3 regions of the Amycolatopsis sp. lyj-84 genome follow, and region 1 is predicted to be linked to each of the others. Evidence: riboswitches for the same ligand, from Rfam matches in the RefSeq annotation. Region 1 holds a riboswitch; each other region holds the start of a gene.
The links. Region 1 has a riboswitch for S-adenosylmethionine ahead of ACLJRM_RS27360 (methionine ABC transporter ATP-binding protein). Riboswitches for the same ligand answer to the same signal wherever they lie in the genome.
Positions count from the first base shown of each region.

Region 2: another riboswitch for S-adenosylmethionine. It lies ahead of thrC (threonine synthase); the one in region 1 lies ahead of ACLJRM_RS27360 (methionine ABC transporter ATP-binding protein).
Region 3: another riboswitch for S-adenosylmethionine. It lies ahead of ACLJRM_RS32595 (aminotransferase class V-fold PLP-dependent enzyme); the one in region 1 lies ahead of ACLJRM_RS27360 (methionine ABC transporter ATP-binding protein).

Region 1 covers NZ_JAJPWO010000009.1:287,941-291,207, reverse strand. Annotated here, with positions in the region: gene rsmA (16S rRNA (adenine(1518)-N(6)/adenine(1519)-N(6))-dimethyltransferase RsmA) at 184-1,023, shown strand; SAM riboswitch class I at 1,329-1,419, shown strand; gene ACLJRM_RS27360 (methionine ABC transporter ATP-binding protein) at 1,629-2,639, shown strand; gene ACLJRM_RS27355 (4-(cytidine 5'-diphospho)-2-C-methyl-D-erythritol kinase) at 2,761-3,267, shown strand, end outside.
Region 2 covers NZ_JAJPWO010000021.1:35,460-38,726, reverse strand. Annotated here, with positions in the region: gene ACLJRM_RS40670 (ComEC/Rec2 family competence protein) at 1-781, shown strand, start outside; gene thrC (threonine synthase) at 799-2,064, opposite strand; SAM riboswitch class I at 2,077-2,209, opposite strand; gene holA (DNA polymerase III subunit delta) at 2,345-3,267, shown strand, end outside.
Region 3 covers NZ_JAJPWO010000013.1:48,801-52,067, forward strand. Annotated here, with positions in the region: gene ACLJRM_RS32585 (potassium/proton antiporter) at 1-657, shown strand, start outside; gene ACLJRM_RS32590 (M23 family metallopeptidase) at 800-1,477, shown strand; SAM riboswitch class IV at 1,641-1,755, shown strand; gene ACLJRM_RS32595 (aminotransferase class V-fold PLP-dependent enzyme) at 1,788-3,164, shown strand; gene ACLJRM_RS32600 (hypothetical protein) at 3,184-3,267, shown strand, end outside.

The sequences.
Region 1 (3,267 bases):
TTGTCGGCCCAGAGTCGAACGAATGCACGGTATCGATCGGGTAGATGATGATCACGCTCCGGCGATGCCAACTTGCACCGATCACTCTTGCGTGGGAAGCAGGCCGGTTTGGAAACTGCGGATGGATGATGCGGGCGGGTCGGGCGATCGGAGGCGCCCGCCAGGGCTGGCTACGATCGTCGGGTGACTGAACTGCTCGGGCCCGCGGAGATCAGGGCGTTGGCGGCCGAGCTGGACGTCCGGCCGACCAAGAAGCTCGGCCAGAACTTCGTGCACGACCCCAACACGGTGCGCCGTATCGTCGACCTTTCCGGGGTCGGTGAAGGTGACGTCGTACTGGAAGTCGGACCGGGCCTCGGCTCACTGACGCTGGGACTGCTCGCGACCGGCGCCGAGGTCGTCGCGGTCGAGATCGACCCCGTGCTGGCCGGGCGGCTGCCGAACACCGTGGCCGAACGCGGCGGAGCCGAAAGGCTGACGGTCGTCGGGGCGGACGCTCTGCGGATCAAGGCGGACGACCTGCCTGAACGGCCGACGGCACTCGTCGCGAATCTGCCGTACAACGTCGCCGTTCCCGTCGTGCTCCACCTGCTCGCCGAGTTGCCGTCGCTGACCAGCGGTCTCGTGATGGTCCAGACCGAGGTCGCGGACCGCATGGCGGCCGGCCCGGGGAGCAGGACTTACGGCGTCCCCAGCGTCAAGCTCGCGTGGTACGGGAAGACGCGCAAGGTCGGCGCGGTTCCCCGCTCGGTGTTCTGGCCCGTTCCGAACGTGGATTCCGCACTGGTCGCTTTCGAGCGAGGCGACGACGTCGTGTCGTCCGTGAGCCGGGAGCGATTGTTCGCGGTGGTCGATGCGGCCTTCTCGCAGCGGCGGAAAACCTTGCGTGCGGCGTTGGCGTCCTGGGCCGGCTCTGCCGAACGCGCGGGGGAGTTGCTCGAGAAAGCGGGTATCGACCCCAAGACCCGCGGCGAGCAGTTGGACGTTCATCAGTTCGCTCGGATCGCAGCGGCGACCGACTGACCACGGCAGGCAAGACCGTCTCGCAGGCTGACACGGGCCCGGTCAGGGGAGCGGTGTTTCCCCTGTTGCAGCTGTGACCGGCACCGCGCGGAAGCGAGTTGGTCAAGGTCAGCACGACTGCGTAAATCCTCTTCTGGATCTGCATGATCCAAACCTGTCTTAGCAGGCAGGGGCTCTGGTCCGGCACGATAACACTCGCCGCCTTCCCATTATATGGACAGGCGATCCTGTATGATGGACGCGACCAGACGTGTGATCTGCGCCTACGTGCTTGCTTTCATCCAGTGGGATCGGTTTTACTCAGTGAGCCATCCCGAGCGACTGAGAGACCTGGCTCGCCGAAGTCGCAGCAACCACCCTCCACAGGGCAGGTGCTACCGCCAGGACCGATGGAGGCTGTGCCTAATGAACAGGGTCACCCACCCGCTCCTGCTGACCAGGCGACGCGTAGTCGACGAAGGTCGCCGCACGGTAAGTGCGTGTCGACGCTCAACCGTTACTGCCTGAGTCTTTCCCTTACCTCTGAAGCCTGTCCGTTCGGACGGGCAATCGGTGACGGTTGGCGCGCTCGAAAGAAGCAGCGCCCCATTCGCATGGAGCCCTTCGTGATCACTGTCGAAAACTTGTCCAAGTCCTTTCCTCTCAACGGAAATCCCGTCGTCGCCCTGCGCGATGTCAGCGTGGACATCCAAGCCGGCTCGCTGTTCGGAGTCGTCGGTCCGGCCGGCTCCGGCAAGTCCACCCTCGCTCGTTGCATCGGGCTTCAGGAGCGCCCCGACCGAGGTGTCGTCCGCCTCGACGGCCTCAACACCGGGACCCTCGACGGGCGCCGTCTGCGGGAAATCCGCCGTCAGGTCGGTGTGGTGAACACCAAGGCGGAGTTGCTCGCCGAGCGCACCATCGCCGGCAACATCGCGTCGCCGCTCGAACAACTCGGCCTCGACGGGCCGCAGCGCCGTAACCGGGTCGGCAATCTGCTCGATCTGGTCGGACTCACCCCGCGAGCGGGGCAGCGTCCGGGCGAGCTGACCGAGGGGCAGCTGCGCCGGGTGGCCATCGCCAAGGCATTGGCCGCCGGACCTTCCGTGCTCCTGGCCGACGACCCGACCGCGGGTGTGCAGCCCGAGGAATCCGGCGCGGTCCTGACCGTGCTCGACCGTGCGCGTGCCGAGCTCGGGGTCACCGTGCTGCTCACCACTCCTGACGCCGGCGTGGTGCGCCGTGTCTGCGACGACGTCGCGGTCCTGGAAGCCGGGGCGATCATCGAACGCGGAACCGTGCTCGACCTGGTCTCCGACCCGAACAGCCGGACCGCGCAGGCGCTCCTGCCTTCGATCGAAACCGGCCGTGCGCAGGCTTCGAAGTACGACCGCGCGGTGGACGTCGTGCTCGTCGGCTTCGCGTCGGTCGGTGCGCTGCTGCCTGAGGCGGCCGGTCGCTTCGACGTCGAACTCGCCACCATCGGAGGCGGCCTCACCCGGATCGGCGACACGCCCGTCGGCCGGTTCCGCCTCGGTGTGCGTGGCGAGCGCGCGGATGCCGCACTCGCCTGGATCGCCGAACGTGGTGGCCACGTGACCCACCCGGTCCGCGGGCCGCAGGGCGTCGCTGCTTGATTCCCCGACGAACGGGCCGCTCAGGACGAACTCTGTCCAGGGCGGCCCGTTTGCGTCCGCGTCGTCCTGTTCTCTTTCTCCTGGTGGCAGTACAAGTGGAGCGGGCACGTAGGCTTGTCTCGTGCTCGCCGTCGTACCGCCCCCAGTTACCGTCAGGGTTCCCGCCAAGGTCAACCTGCACCTGTCGGTCGGTGACGTACGCCCGGACGGCTACCACGAGCTGGTGACCGTTTTCCAGGCGCTTTCCCTGACCGACGAGGTGACTGTCGCGGTCACCGAGGAGCCCGGCATCGAGGTCTATGGCGAAGGTGAAGGTTCCGTACCGACAGGGGCCAACAACCTCGCCTGGAAGGCGGCGCAGGCCCTGGCGGCCCACGTCGGCAAGGCCGATGGCGAGTCCAAGGTCCGGGTGGTACTTCGCAAGGGCATCCCGGTAGCGGGCGGGATGGCCGGGGGCAGTGCCGACGCGGCCGCGACCCTGGTCGGGCTCGCGTCGCTGTGGAAGCTCGAGATCTCCCGAGACGAACTCGCTGGTATCGCCGCCAAGCTCGGCAGCGATGTTCCCTTCGCGCTCTACGGCGGGACAGCGTTGGGCACCGGCCGGGGTGAGCAGCTGGTGCCGGTGTTG
Region 2 (3,267 bases), on a different contig from region 1:
TTGCGACGTCGGACAGGGTGACGCAGTCGTCCTCGCCACGGCCGAGCCCGGGAGGGCGATCCTGGTCGACACCGGGCCGGAACCAGGCCCGGTGGACGAATGCCTCAGCAGGTTAGGGGTGGACCGCGTTCCGCTGATCGTGCTGAGCCATCTGCACGCCGACCACATCGGAGGTCTCGAATCCGTCTTCGAGGGCCGGTCGGTCGGGGCGGTCGCCGTCGGTCCGGGCAGGGCTCCCGCCTGGGCGTGGCGGCAGGTCGCCGACGAGACCGCACGCCGCGGGATTCCCTTGCTGGAACTGGGGATCGGGCAACGGCTGGACTGGCCCGGACTGTCGCTGGACGTACTCGGGCCGCGATACGTCACCCGGCGCTCGGTCCTCGAACAGGACGGCACGGTGATCAACAACGGTTCGGTCGTCCTGCGTGCCGGGACTCCGGCGGGCCGGTTGCTGCTGACCGGCGACGTCGAACTCGCCGCCCAGGCCGACCTGATGGCCGAGGGGGCCGATCTGCGTGCCGAGGTCTTGAAGGTCCCGCATCACGGAAGTCGTTACACGGCACCGGATTTTCTCAACGCCGTCGCGCCGAGGGTCGCACTGGTGAGTGTCGGCGCCGGAAACACCTACGGTCATCCGAACAAGTCCACTTTGGACAATCTGGGGGCGGTCGGTGCCGCGATCGCCAGGACGGACACGGACGGCGACACAGCGGTCGTCTCCGACGCGGGAGGCCTCGCCCTGACGCGCCGGGGTGAGCCCCGCGGCCCGCCTCGTTCGTGAGGCGGGCCGCCGGGAACTCAGATGCCGAGAGCCTCGCGGACCGCGTCGGCCGAGGCGCTGACGGTGGCCTTCGGGCCGACCTTGTCCTCGACCGCGTCGAGGGTCTTGAGGCCGTCACCGGTGATCAGGAGCACGATCTCCTCGTCGGGGTTGAGCTTGCCGGTCTCGATGAGCTTCTTGGCCGTCGCCACGGTGACGCCGCCCGCGGTCTCGGTGAAGACGCCTTCGGTGCGGGCGAGCAGACGGATGCCCTCGACGACCTCTTCGTCGGTGACGTCTTCGATCGCACCGCCGGTGCGGTTGACCACGTCGAGGACGTAGGGGCCGTCGGCCGGGTTGCCGATCGCCAGCGAACGGGCGATCGTGTCCGGCTTGACCGGCTGGACGACGTCGTGGCCGGCGCGGAACGCCGCCGAGACGGGCGAGCAGCCGGTGGCCTGCGCGCCGAACACCTTGTACGGCGTCTCGTCGACGAGGCCGAGCTGCCCGAACTCGCGGAAACCCTTGTCCACCTTGGTGAGCTGGGAACCGGAGGCGATCGGCACCACGATCTGCGAGGGAAGCCGCCAGCCGAGCTGCTCGGCGACCTCGAAGGCCAGCGTCTTGGAGCCTTCGGAGTAGTAGGGCCGGACGTTCACGTTGACGAACGCCCAGCTCTCCTGCTCGGCGGCGAGCTGGGTGGCGAGCCGGTTCACGTCGTCGTAGTTGCCGTCGACCGCGATCAGGTCGCCGTCGTACACGGCGGTGGTGAGGATCTTGGCGCGCTCGAGGGTCTTCGGGATCAGCACGACCGACCGCCAGCCGGCGCGGGCCGCCGCGGCGGCGACCGCGTTGGCCAGGTTGCCGGTCGACGGACAGGCGAGCACGTCGAACCCGAACTCGCGCGCGGCGGCCAGCGCGACGGCGACCACGCGGTCCTTGAACGAGTGGGTCGGGTTGCCGGTGTCGTCCTTGACCCAGACCTTCTTGACGCCCAACGCCTTCGCGAGCCTGTCGGCCTGGATGAGCCTGGTGGCGCCGGGTTCGGTGTTGGGGATTTCCTCGACGTTCGAGGGAACAGGAAGGAGTTTCTTGTAGCGCCAGATGTTCTTCGGCCCGGCTTCGATGTCCTCGCGGCGCACGCGGCCGAAGTCGTAGGCGACTTCGAGCGGCGAGAAGTCCTCGGCGGAAACGAATTCGGGGGCGAGCGGCTGCCGGTGTCCCTCTTCCTTCGACACCAGTTCGACGGCCGGTCCGAGATCCGGGGTCTTGGTGGTGGAGGTCGTGCCGAGGGTTGCGGTCATCGCGAGGTTCCTTCCTCATCTGCCCCGCCATGGCGGGCCGGAATTGGCACCGTGTTCGTCAGCTATCCCGCGATCGCGGAATGACAGGCTGACGCCGGTTGCCGGGGCTTCATCGGGCCGTTCCCTCTGCCCCTCTGGATGAGCGGTATTCGATTGTCGGCACGCGTTCGATCGCGTCGCCTCGCCAACACCGTACGACATGAGGCTCGGGTGGGGCCACCGTGCCCGGAACACGTCACCGGACAAAGCACCCGAGAGGACGAGTGGGAGGATCGTCACCGTGACGACGCAAGCTTCCGCCCCATCGCCGCTGGTCCTGGTTCTCGGTGAGGAAGAGCTGCTGATCGAACGCGCGGTCCGCAGCGCTTCGGACGCGGCCAAAGCGGCCGATCCGACAGCGGATCTGTCCCGGATCCGGGTGTCCGACCTCACAGTCCCCGCGCTCGCGGAGATGGTCAGCCCCTCGTTGTTCGCCGAGGGCAGGGTGATCGTCCTCGAATCCGCGCACGATATCTCGCAGGAGCTCGCCGACGGGGTGATGGCCTACGTCAAGGCGCCCGCCGAGGGCATCGTGCTCGTCGTCGTGCACAGCGGAGGCGGCCGGAGCAAGGCCGCGAAGGCGCTTCCCGCAGCCTTGAAGAAGGCCGGGGCGGAGGTCGTCGAGTGCCCGAAACTAACCAAGGCGGCTGAGCGGGAATCCTTTGTCCGCAACGAAGTTCGCCGGGTCGGCGGGAAGATCGACGGTGCGGCCGTGCTCGCGCTGATCGATGCCGTCGGCTCGGATCTGCGCGAGTTGTCGTCGGCCGCGACCCAGCTCGTCGCGGACGCCGGGGGAGCGGTCGACGAGCAGGCGGTCCGCCGCTACCACCGGGGCCGCGCGGACGTGAACGGGTTCGCCGTCGCCGAGAAGGCCGTCGCCGGCGACATGGCGGCGGCGCTGGAGTCACTGCGCTGGGCGATGCAGTTGGGCGTTCCGTACGTGCTGGTCGCGGACGCCCTCGCCGACGCCGTCCGGACGATCGCGCGAGTGTCGGGCGCGGGTCGCGGGAACCCGAACCAGATGGCGGGCGAGCTGGGGATGCCGCCGTGGAAGGTACGCAAGGCACAGGGGCAGGCCCGCGGCTGGGGGCAGGACGGTCTCGCCACCGCCATGCGGATCGTCGCCCGGCTCAACGCCGAGGTCAAGGGTGCCGCGGCCGACCC
Region 3 (3,267 bases), on a different contig from region 1:
CTGTTCGTCCTGCTGGGCCTGTTCGCCTCGCCGAGCAGGATCTTCGAGAGCCTGATCCAGGGGCTCGTCGCGGGCGCCGTGGTGCTGCTGCTCGCCCGTCCGCTGTCGGTGGTGCTGTCCGCGCTGCCGTTCAAGATCCCTTGGCGAGAACAGGTGTTCCTGTCCTGGGCCGGGTTGCGCGGGGCCGTCCCGATCGTGCTCGCGCTGATCCCGCTGTCGTCCGGGGTGCCCGGTGCGCAGGAGCTGGTCGACGCCGTGTTCGTGCTGGTCATCGTGCTGACCCTGCTCCAGGGTGCGACGCTGAGCCCGCTCGCGAGAGTGCTCGGGCTGACCCAGCACGCCCAAGCGCACGAGATCGACGTCGACTCCGCGCCGCTCGACGAGATGGGCGCCGACCTGTTGCAGGTCCGGATCAATCCCGGGTCGAAGATGCACGGCGTCTACCTGGCGGAGCTGCGGTTGCCGATCGGGGCGACGATCAGCCTGCTCGTGCGCGACGGCATCGGCTTCACGCCCAACAAGGACACCCGGCTCCAGGAACGCGATCAGTTACTCGTCGTGACCACGTCCGACGCCCGTGACGCGGCCGAACGACGCCTCCGGGCCGTCGACCGTGCCGGACGCCTCGCCAGGTGGAAGGGCGAATCCGGCCAATAGGTCACGAGATCGCACCAGCCTTTCGTCGGTTGATCTCAGAAAATTCACTACGAGTTGTTCCCTTTTGTACTCCTTTTGGATTACTTTCCCCGCAATCCACTCCATCGAATGGGTGAGTGTCACGGGGTAAGGAGTACGCAAGGTGACGAAACTTCCTGTGCGGTTCGCCGGTCTGGGGGCCGCCGCCGTCCTCGTCGGGGTGGTTCTCTCGACGCCGGCCGCGGCCGCGGGCGCGTTCCCGGCGTTCGGCTTGCCGTTCGACACCGGTCAGGCGGTCTATTCGGCGGGGATTCACTCGGACAACGGGACCTCCGGCGTGAAGAACGCCATCGACTTCAGTCCGGGGGACAAGACCGTTCGCGCCCCGCTCGCGGGGACGGTCCGGATCCAGCACTGCGACGGCGGCGACTGGGTGACCGTCGACCACGACGGCGGCTGGCGGACCGGGTACTACCACATGGAGGGCATTTCGGTCACCGACGGCCAGCGGGTCGTCCCGGGCGACGCCCTCGGCCGGACCGGCAACGCGCTGCCCTGCGGCGGCAGCAGCACCGGCGCCCACGTGCACTTCACCCTGTGGACCCTGCCCGCCGTCGCCAAGGGCGGTGACTCGCGCGACTTCGGCGTCGGAGCGGGCAACTGGAACGGCATGTCCTACGACGAGGTCTCGACCAAGGTCGCCGAGGCCTACGGCGAAGCGGTCGACGGCAAGACCTTCGGCGGCTGGCAGTTCGCCGCGGGCACCGATCAGTACTCGGGTACGGCCACCGAGGTCTCGTCCCGCGCGACCATCCCCCTGCCCGGCCGATTCCGCGTCTGACCTCCCGCGATCAGTCCTCTGGATGCGGTAGTTGCGCGTGCAAGTACCGCAACCGGAGGACGAAACGCGGGGGTTCTCCTCGGTCGCGGAAGGCGTGACCGGCGTCTCAACATCCGGACGAGGGGTGGCTCGATCGCGGGTGCATCCGCTAACTTCGTTCGTAGGTCACGAGTGTCAGCGTCAAGCCCCGGCTAGCTGACCGGCAACCCTCCTTCCGCGGTGGGGTGCCCCGGGTGAGGACCTGGCTCGTCGCGTGGTGCGGCGGGCAAGCGCGGGATCCTCGTCGGGTCCCCAGGCCCGGAGGATGACGATGACTCTCGCTCTCGAACGCACCAGCACCCCCGCCACCCCCTCCGCCACTGTCGCGGAAACCGTTGCCACCCGCGAAATCCCGGCCGTGGCGTGTGCCGATCTGCGGGTCCCGCTGGTCACCGGCGGCGACATCGGGTACGCCAACCTCGACCACGCGGCGAGCGCTCCCTGCCTGGACAAGGTGCGCGACGCCGTCGACGAGTTCCTTCCCTGGTACGCCAGCGTCCACCGCGGCGCCGGGTTCGCTTCGCAGGTCTCCACCAAGCTTTACGAGCGGACGCGCGGAATCCTGCGGGACTTCGTCGACGCGCGGTCGACCGACACCGTCGTGTTCACCCGCAACACCACCGATTCCTTCAACCTTCTCGCGCGCAGCCTGCCGAAGCACACGTCGGTCGTCGTGTTCGACACCGAGCACCACGCCGCGCTGCTGCCGTGGAAGGGCCCGAACGTCCGCCGGATCCAGACCCCGCGCACCCGCCTCGCCGCGGTGTCCGCTGTGGACGAAGCGCTCGCGGACTGCCCTCAGGGCCCGCGGCTGGTCGTCATCACCGGCGCGTCCAACGTGACCGGGGAACTGTTGCCGGTCAAGGAGATCTCCGCCGTCGCGCGGCGGCACGGCGCCCGGATCGCGCTCGACGCCGCGCAACTCGCGCCGCACCGCAAGATCTCCCTGCGCAAACTGGACGTCGACTACATCGCGATCTCGGGGCACAAGCTGTACGCGCCCTTCGGTGCCGGTGCGCTGATTGGCCGCGCCGACTGGCTGCGCGCCGCCCAGCCGTACCTCGCCGGTGGCGGCGCGACGAAACTCGTCACCCGCGACTCCGAAGACTTCGGCGTGGTCTGGAACGCCGGAGCCGAGCGGCACGAAGCCGGTTCCCCCAACACCGTCGGCGTCTACGCGCTCGGTGTCGCCTGCGAGACGCTGGCCGGGAACTGGGACGCGATCGTCGCCCACGAGGACGAGTTGCTGGCACGGCTGCGCCGTGGTCTCGCCGGTGTCCCCGGTTTCGCCGAGCTGCGGCTGTTCGACGCGCCCGTCGACCGCGTCGGCACGCTGAGCTTCGTCGTCGACGGCTTCGACCCGGGCTGGCTCGCCGCGGTTTTGTCCGCGGAGTACGGCATCGGCGTGCGGGACGGTGCGTTCTGCGCGCACATCGCGACCAAACGACTCATCTCCGCCGCCGGTTCGACCGGCCAGCAGGCCGTCCGGGTCAGCCTCGGCCTCGGCAGCACCGCCGAGCACGTGGACCGGCTCGTCCTGGCGCTGCGCCAGATCGTCGCCCGCGGCGCCCGCTGGCAGTACGAGAAGCCGGAAGGCCGCTGGGTGCCGGAGAACGACCCGCGGGAGCTTCCCCCGTTCTGCGCCTGACCCACTACTCTCCCCTCGCATGGGGAGCGAGCGACCGCGTTACTGGTTTCCGCTGGCGTTGCTGGGTTTCGCCCAGCTGACGGTGGTGGCCTTGTCCGTCGGC